Variovorax paradoxus EPS: one gene and its partner. The protein of the gene in region 1 binds, or shares a complex with, the protein of each later gene. Links are inferred from orthologs where the notes say so. Each region holds a gene or a part of one and is shown in the gene's direction. Other genes may lie near its edges.

The links. Proteins that work in one complex are often made in the same cells at the same time.
Region 2: the proteins of ybiB (region 1) and cgtA are in contact, whole or in part, in a crystal structure (PDB 8BFT), measured with the Escherichia coli proteins. The link is inferred for Variovorax paradoxus EPS from one-to-one orthologs.

Annotation. Positions count from the first base shown.
Region 1 is NC_014931.1:4,368,319-4,373,004, forward strand. Bases 720-3,645 are described here. They hold ybiB (DNA-binding protein YbiB), read left to right. Parts: upstream 720-1,692; coding sequence 1,693-2,598; downstream 2,599-3,645. Other genes in these bases: VARPA_RS20190 (IS110 family transposase), read right to left, coding at 720-1,370; cobA (uroporphyrinogen-III C-methyltransferase), read left to right, coding at 2,595-3,395; VARPA_RS20205 (gamma-glutamylcyclotransferase family protein), read left to right, coding at 3,400-3,645. Outside these bases: VARPA_RS20185 (nitrate reductase), read left to right, coding at 1-357; more of VARPA_RS20190, read right to left, coding at 405-719; more of VARPA_RS20205, read left to right, coding at 3,646-3,852; VARPA_RS20210 (ABC transporter ATP-binding protein), read left to right, coding at 4,030-4,686.
Region 2 is NC_014931.1:5,242,887-5,246,689, reverse strand. What follows is about bases 1-2,923. They hold cgtA (Obg family GTPase CgtA), read left to right. Parts: upstream 1-885; coding sequence 886-1,962; downstream 1,963-2,923. Other genes in these bases: proB (glutamate 5-kinase), read left to right, coding at 2,042-2,923; rpmA (50S ribosomal protein L27), read left to right, coding at 554-814; rplU (50S ribosomal protein L21), read left to right, coding at 221-532; VARPA_RS24095 (polyprenyl synthetase family protein), read right to left, coding at 1-37. Also shown: more of proB, read left to right, coding at 2,924-3,181; VARPA_RS24070 (CNP1-like family protein), read right to left, coding at 3,242-3,803; VARPA_RS24065 (RNA pyrophosphohydrolase), read right to left, coding at 3,783-3,803. UniProt on the Escherichia coli protein: An essential GTPase which binds GTP, GDP and possibly (p)ppGpp with moderate affinity, with high nucleotide exchange rates and a fairly low GTP hydrolysis rate.

The DNA of each region.
Region 1 (4,686 bases):
GACCAGAGCGCGGGCCTCGAGGCCTTCTTGCTCGCAGGCGACACCAGCGCCGAAGCCTGGATCGCCACGCTGCTGCGGGAAGAACTGCCGGCGCAGAGCTATGGCCGCCTGCTGCTCTCCCCCGGCGCCCGCGCGCCGCTCGCGGTGCAGTCGCGTGGAAAACCGGTGTGCACCTGCTTCAACGTGACCGACCTGGCCATTCAAGGCGAGTTGGGTCGCTGCAGCGGCACGCCCGACGAGCGGCTGGCCGCCCTGCAGGGCACGCTGAAATGCGGCACGAACTGCGGCTCGTGCATTCCGGAGCTCAAACGCATGGTGCGGATAGTGCCGTCCGAAGCCGTGGCGGAGACCCCATGAGCTGCGTGTCTTGCTCCCTCCCCCCGGGGGAGCAACCGTGTCAATACCTACCGAGCAATCGGGTCAGTGCGCCAGGGCTGCTCGGACTTGAGCATGGCGTTGAGAATGACGAGCAGCTTGCGCATGCAGGCGGTGATGGCAACCTTGAAGGGCTTGCCGGCAGCGCGCAGGCGCTCGTACATCGCCTTGATCACGGGGTTGCATCGCGCTGCGCTGAGCGCGGCCATGTACAGCACGCAGCGCACGTCTGCGCGCCCGCCCTGGATGTACCTCTGGCCACGGCGCTTGCCGCTGTCGTCGGCAAACGGGGCGACGCCCGCCAGCGCAGCGATGCGCTTTCTCTCCAGCGTGCCCAGCTCGGGCATGCGGCTGAGCAAGGTGGTGATCGTCACCCGTCCCACGCCCGGCACGCTGTCCAGAAGGTCGTATTTGGGCCGATACAGAGGCGAGTCCTTCAAGCGCCCGTCCAGGTCACGCTCGATCTGCCTGATGCGTGCATCGAGCCACGCGATGTGCTCGCGCACGCTCTTGCGCGCAACCGGCTTGACCGTGGTCAGGCGCGCCTTCTCCTGCGCTCGCATCGCCACCAGTTGCGCGCGCCGGTCCACCAGCTCGGTAAGTTCCTGCTGCGCCTCGTCAGGCAGTGCATGCACCTGCGGGCGCATGCGTTGGGCAAATACCGCGAGCACCTGCGCGTCCAGCTTGTCGGTCTTGGCCAGGATGCCCGCGGCGCGGGCAAAGTCGCGCACCCGCTTCGGATTGACCACCGCCACGGGAACGCCGGCCAGGCACAACTGGCTTGCCAGCGCAGTTTCAAAGCCACCCGTGGCTTCCAGCACCACCAGCGTGGGTCGCAGCCGTTTGAGTTGCTCCACGAGAACGGCACGGGCACCATCCTCGTTGTCCACGCGCAAAGCAAATGCACTGGCTTCACCTGCAGCCAAGGCGGGCACCTGTGCCACGTCCAGCCAGGCCTTGCATACGTCGATACCGATAAAGATTTCGTCGTTCATGACACAGCGCCCTTCCTTGTGTTCGATGCGGTCTCTCAGACCTCACAACCGTTCGGGCTGTCTGTTCACTACGAACCGAGGTCGGCCGGCACGACCCTCGCTCCCCCTCGGTATGACCATGAAGGCCTACCCTGGGTCGATCGGCCTGTGCCGGCCAAGCGCTACTTTGCTACATACAAGGGTCGGGGCGGGGGCAAGCGGCGTACCTATGGAGCGCTCTGCCCGCCCCATCCCAACCTTCCCCCAGAGGGGGAAGGGGCAAAACCAGTGCATAAGCCGACTCGCATTCCGGCATAAGCGTTGCAGGACAATCCGCCTACCCATGGGAATCAGCCAATACATCAAGGAAATCGGCCGCGGCGCGCGAGGCGCCAAGCCGCTCACGCGCGAACAGGCCACCGACCTGTTCGGCCAGGTGCTTGACGGCACCGTCACCGACCTCGAAATCGGCGGCTTCTGCCTCGCGATGCGCATCAAGGGCGAGACGCCCGAAGAGATGGCCGGTTTTCTCGATGCCACGCATGCGCGGCTGCAGCACATTCCCGCCGGCGACCGCCCGCTCATCGTGCTGCCCAGCTACAACGGCGCGCGCAAGCTCCCGGTGCTCACCCCTTTGCTGGCGCTGCTGCTGGCCCGCGAAGGCCTTCCGGTGCTGGTGCATGGCAGCGCCACCGAAACGGCACGCGTGCTCGCCTCGAACGTGCTCGCCGCGCTAGACGTGCCGCCCATGACCGACATCGGGCCCATCGCGAGCGGCACCGTGGGCTTCGCCGCAACCGAACTGCTGAACCCCGCGCTCAAGCGCCTGCTCGACGTGCGCCGCGTCGTCGGCCTGCGCAACCCCGGCCACAGCGTGGTCAAGCTGATGCAGCCCACGGCCGGCCCGGCCGTGGTGGTTGCCAGCTACACGCACCCCGAATACGCCCGCGTCATGGCCGAGACCTTCGAGCTCATGGGCACCACCGCCCTGCTCTCGCGCGGCCTCGAAGGCGAAGTGGTCTCCGACCCGCGCCGCACCGCGCAGATCGACGGCTTCCTCTGCGGCGTGCGCACCGAACTGCAGGCACAGGCCAGCGGCACCGCGACCGAGGTGCCTGGGCTTCCGAAGGAAATCGACGTCGCCACCACGGCCGATTACACGCGGCGCGTATTGAATGGCGAGCTTCCCGTGCCCGAAGCCATCGCCACACAGGTCGGGCACATCAAGCAACTGGCATCCCACGCATGAACAACGCATCCACCCTCATCACCGGCCGCTGCACGCTGGTGGGCGCCGGCCCCGGCGACCCGGAATTGCTGACCATCAAGGCCGTGAAGGCGATCCAGGCCGCCACGGTGCTGCTGGTCGACGACCTCGTGAGCGACGAAATCCTGGCCTATGCCCGCCCCGGCGCGCGCATCGTGCACGTGGGCAAGCGCGGCGGTTGCAAGAGCACGCCTCAGGCCTTCATCGAGCGGCTGATGATCACCGCGGTGCGCGAGGGCGAAACCGTGGTGCGCCTGAAGGGCGGCGACCCGTTCATCTTCGGACGCGGCGGCGAAGAGGTGGAGCACCTGCGCGAAGCCGGCATCGCATGCGCGGTGGTCAACGGCATCACCGCCGGCCTCGCAGCCGTGACCTCGCTGGGCGTGCCGCTCACCCACCGCGACCACGCGCAGGGCGTGGTGTTCGTCACCGGCCACGCCAAGACCGGCGCGGGTGCGCAGGATGACCCGACCGACTGGCGCGCACTCGCCGCGATGGCGCACAACGCGCGCCTCACGCTGGTGATCTACATGGGTGTGGCGGGCGCGGCGCGCATCGAGCGTGAGCTGCTGCAGGGCCTGCCGGGGGACACGCCCGTTGCCGTTGTCCAGCACGCAAGCCTGCCGCACCAGCGCCACATCGCGACCACGCTCGACGGGCTGCAGGCACGCATCGCCGAAGCCGGGCTCGCGAGCCCTGCGGTGATCGTGGTGGGCGACGTGCTGCGCGGACTGGCCGCGGCGGCGCTGCCGGTGAGCGCGGACCGGTTCGGCACCTAGGCGAATGGCGAGCACGACCAACAGCCTGGTGTTCGTGTTCGGCACGCTGAAGGAAGGGTTTCCCAACTTCTCCCGCAACTCGGGCGTTCGCGTGCCGGGGACATATGCCACGGCGCTGGCATTTCCGTTCCATCTGGTCGGTGAACGCTTCTCCCCGTGGATGATGGATTCGCCCGGCCTTGGCCATCACGTTCGGGGGCAGCTCTTCGACATCGACGCGGCCGGGCTGGGGGAAATGGATCTGCTCGAAAGGGTCGGCGAGCCTGATGGCTACGTGCGGCGAAGAATCTCGATCCAGCGGGTCGACGACCTCGCCGCGTGCGAAGTCGAGGCGTTTGTCTATTTGAAACCGCCGCAATTGCTCGAGCCCAGCGAGGTTCGCCTCGGGCCTCTGCAGGAGTACACCGAAGCGCACTCGACGCTGTACAGAAGCCGGAGCGGCGCGCAAAAAAGCTGACTCGCCGGGCAACGGGTCGCATACCAGCCACCGCCTCCCCATCGAGATTTGGTCGGCAGGCTGACCCACGCGGTGCCCTGAGGCGGTGCCTTGGTGGCCGCCCCGTTCCGGGGCCTACGTGGCATGGAGCGTGCTTAGACCGTGCATGCCTGTCTCCAGCCCGTTTTCCGCCCGGCAATGAACGCCGTCGCCCCGCTCCCGCCCGCCGCGGTCGAGATCGTCGCGCTCAGCAAGCGCTACGCCCCCGGCACGCCGGCCGCCGTCGACGCCATCGATCTGCGCATCGCCAGCGGCAGTTATTGCTGCCTGCTGGGGCCCTCAGGCTGCGGCAAGAGCACCACGCTGCGCATGATCGCGGGGCATGAATCGGTCACCAGCGGCGACATCCTCCTGGACAACCGCAACATCACCAACCTGCCCGCCGCCGCGCGCGGCACGGCGATGATGTTCCAGAGCTTCGCGCTGTTCCCGCACCTCTCGGCCACCGACAACGTGGCTTTCAGCCTCAAGATGAAAGGCGTCGGCAAGGCCGAGCGCCAGAAGCGTGCGCGCGACCTGCTGGCGCGCGTCGCGATGGGCCACTTGGCCGAGCGCAAGCCGGGCGAGCTCTCCGGCGGCCAGCAGCAGCGCGTGGCGCTGGCGCGCGCGCTCATCACCGAGCCGCGCGTGCTGCTGCTCGATGAACCGCTGTCGGCGCTGGACCCGTTCCTGCGCATCCAGATGCGCGCCGAACTGCGGCGCTGGCAGAAGGAACTGGGCCTGACCTTCGTGCACGTGACGCACTCGCAGGAAGAAGCCATGGCGCTGGCCGACACGATGGTGGTGATGAACCAC
Region 2 (3,803 bases), 870 kb from region 1 along the record:
TGGCGGTGGGGGAGGTGTCGGCGGCGGGGACTGGCAAAGCGGAGGCGCGGGGCGCTGCTGAAGATGAGGGCGGCCCAGGGGCCGGAAGGCGCAAATTATAGGGAGGCCTGCCTGCATGCCGGGGCTCGGCGGAGGCGATGGGTGTTAGCGGCCGCAAACCGCGCTATAATCTTGGGCTCTGCGGAATTCGCCGCGGAGACTCATTTCTAAGAGGTTATACATGTACGCGGTCATAAAAACCGGTGGCAAGCAGTATCGCGTTGCTTCCGGCGAAAAAATTAAAGTAGAACAGATTGCTGCGGACGTAGGCCAGGAAATCGTGATCGACCAGGTTCTGGCTGTCGGAAACGGCGCTGAAATCAAGGTTGGTACGCCCCTGGTGTCCGGCGCAACGGTGACAGTCACGGTACTGTCGCACGGCAAGCACGACAAGGTCGGCATCTTCAAGATGCGCCGTCGCAAGCATTATCAGAAACGTCAAGGCCATCGCCAGCAGTTCACTGAACTGCAAATCGGCGCGATCGCCGCTTAATCCGGCACAGGAGCACATTCCATGGCACAGAAAAAAGGCGGCGGCTCAACGCGAAACGGGCGCGATTCCAAGCCCAAGATGCTCGGCGTGAAGGCCTTCGGCGGCGAACTGATCAGCGCAGGCTCGATCATCGTGCGCCAGCGCGGCACCCAGTTCCACCCCGGCGTGAACGTCGGCGTGGGCAAGGACCACACGCTCTTCGCCCTGGTCGACGGCCACGTGTCGTTCGGTCACAAAGGTGCGCTCAACAAGCACATGGTCAACGTGACTCCCGCGGCGTAAGCCTCGCGTCACTTCGATCAGCCCGAGGCCCCGCTTTGCCGGGGCTTCTTCATTTGTAAACTGGACATCCCATGAAGTTCGTCGACGAAGCCTTCATCGACATCGCTGCCGGCGATGGCGGCAACGGCTGCGTGTCGTTCCGTCATGAGAAGTACAAGGAATTCGGCGGCCCCAACGGCGGCGATGGCGGCCGCGGCGGCCACGTGTTCGCGGTGGCCGACTCGAACCTCAACACCCTGGTCGATTTCCGCTATTCGCGCCGGCACGAAGCCAAGCGCGGCGAGCACGGCATGGGCTCCGACATGTTCGGCGCGGCCGGCGACGACATCACGCTCAAGGTGCCGGTCGGCACGATCATCAGCGACGCCGAAACGGGCGAAGTGCTGTATGAGCTCCTGACCGAAGGCGAAGTCATCACCATTGCCAAGGGCGGCGACGGCGGCTTCGGCAACATGCGCTTCAAGAGTGCCATCAACCGTGCGCCGCGCCAGAAGACGCCCGGCTGGCCCGGTGAAAAGAAAAGCCTGAAGCTCGAACTGAAGGTGCTTGCCGACGTTGGCCTGCTCGGCATGCCGAATGCGGGCAAGTCGACGCTGATCAGCGCCATCTCGAACGCGCGGCCACGCATCGCGGACTATCCCTTCACCACGCTGCATCCGAATCTCGGCGTTGTGCGCGTTGGTCCGGAGCAAAGCTTCGTGGTGGCGGACCTGCCCGGCCTGATCGAGGGTGCATCCGAAGGCGCCGGCCTCGGCCACCTCTTCCTGCGCCATCTCCAGCGCACCCGGCTGCTGCTGCATGTAGTCGACATGGCGCCGTTCGACGACGCCATCGACCCGGTCGCCCAGGCCAAGGCCATCGTGGGCGAGCTGAAAAAGTACGACGCGGCGCTGTACGACAAGCCGCGCTGGCTGGTGCTGAACAAGCTCGACATGGTGCCCGGCGACGAGCGCGCGGCGCTGGTCAAGGATTTCGTCAAGCGCCTGCGTTTCAAGGGCCCGGTGTTCGAGATATCGGCGCTCACGCGCGAGGGCTGCGAGCATCTGGTGCAGGCTGTCTACCAGCAGGTCAAGGCCCAGCAGGTGGCGGAACAGGAGCCGGTCGAGGTCGATCCGCGTTTTGTCCCCCTCCCGCCCGATCCGGCCTGAGTGCGGCATGGCATCGAAATCGATGCCCTTCCTTAGATAGCAGAATCAGCAGCAGCATTTACGACCGCGACACCCCTCAATGACCTCGAATTCCGGATCCACTGCCTTGCGGGATGCCCGCCGTATCGTCGTCAAGGTGGGTTCCAGCCTCGTGACCAACGAGGGGCGCGGTCTCGACGAGGCGGCCATCGGTGAGTGGTGCCGACAGCTCGCGCAACTGGTGCGCGACGGGCGAGAGGTCGTGATGGTGTCCAGCGGCGCCATCGCCGAAGGCATGAAGCGTCTCGGCTGGCGCACCCGCCCCCACGAGATTCATGAACTCCAGGCCGCTGCGGCCGTCGGCCAGATGGGCCTGGCCCAGATGTACGAGACCAAGCTGCGCGAGAACGAAATCGGCAGCGCCCAGGTCCTGCTGACCCACGCCGACCTCGCCGACCGTGAGCGCTACCTCAACGCGCGCTCGACACTCGTCACGCTGCTGCGCCTGGGCGTGGTGCCGGTCATCAACGAGAACGACACCGTCGTCAACGACGAGATCAAGTTCGGCGACAACGATACGCTAGGTGCGCTCGTGGCCAACCTGGTCGAAGCCGATGCGCTGATCATCCTCACGGACCAGAAGGGCCTCTACACGGCCGATCCGCGCAAGGACCCGGACGCGAAGTTCGTGCATGAAGCGGCAGCCGGCGATCCGGCACTCGAGGCCATGGCGGGGGGGGCGGGCTCCAGCATCGGCCGCGGCGGGATGATCACCAAGATCCTTGCGGCCAAGCGCGCGGCCGGTTCGGGCGCATCGACCGTGATCGCGTGGGGCCGCGAGGCCGACGCCTTGCTGCGCCTGACGCGCGGCGAATCGATCGGCACGCTGCTGGTCGCGCAGACGGCCAAGCACCAGGCGCGCAAGCGCTGGATGGCGGATCACCTGCAACTGCGTGGCGCTGTCGTCGTCGATGCAGGCGCCGCCGCCAAGGTGCGCGCCGAAGGCAAGAGCCTGCTGCCCATCGGCATGACTGGCGTGTCGGGCGAGTTTTCGCGCGGCGACGTTATCGCGGTGCGCGATGCAGATGGCGTCGAACTGGCCCGGGGCCTGGCCAACTATTCGAGCGTCGAGGCGCGGCTCTTGTGCCGCAAGCCGTCTGCCGAGTTCGAGCGCCTGCTGGGCTACGTCGCTGAGCCTGAGATGGTCCACCGCGACAACATGGTGCTGATGCCCAGCTGATCGGCAAAGTAAAACGGGGCCCTGAGGCCCCGTTCGTTCATCTCGGCATTGATTTGCTGCTTATTGCAGTTCGCGAATCGGATTGCGAATGTTCTGCACCATGTCCCCGACCGAACTGCGCGGCGCGTTGCCGCGGCAGATTCCTTGGCGGGACAACGCCATCGTGTAGCGCGAGTTCAGGTCGTTGATGCGCTTCCATTCCTGCTTCTTCACTTCCTGCCATGCGCCGCTGTTGTAGCGCGCATAGCTCTTCATCTCGGCAGTCGAGCAACGTACGCCTTCGTAGAAGGCATTGACGGCGCCGCCGCTGCGGTTGCTGGCCACCACCACGTAGCGCACGATGCCATCGGGCGTGATCGTGATCGTTGCCGGATCGATGCCGAACTTAAGGGTCATGTACGGGGGCATCTCGATCGGCAGCAGACGGCTTTCGCTGAAGGCCGGCGGCGGTGGTGCTGCTGTTTCTTCCCATTCCTTGTCCGTCTCGGACCGCTTGGGAGGAGGCGCAGAACCCGCCTGTGCCCAGTCGGGGTTGTCGGTGTCGTACTTGCCGGAGGCGCAGCCGGCGAGGATGCCGAAGCACGCAAGCAGCAGGACGCGCTCAGCGTTGCGTCGGAAAGAA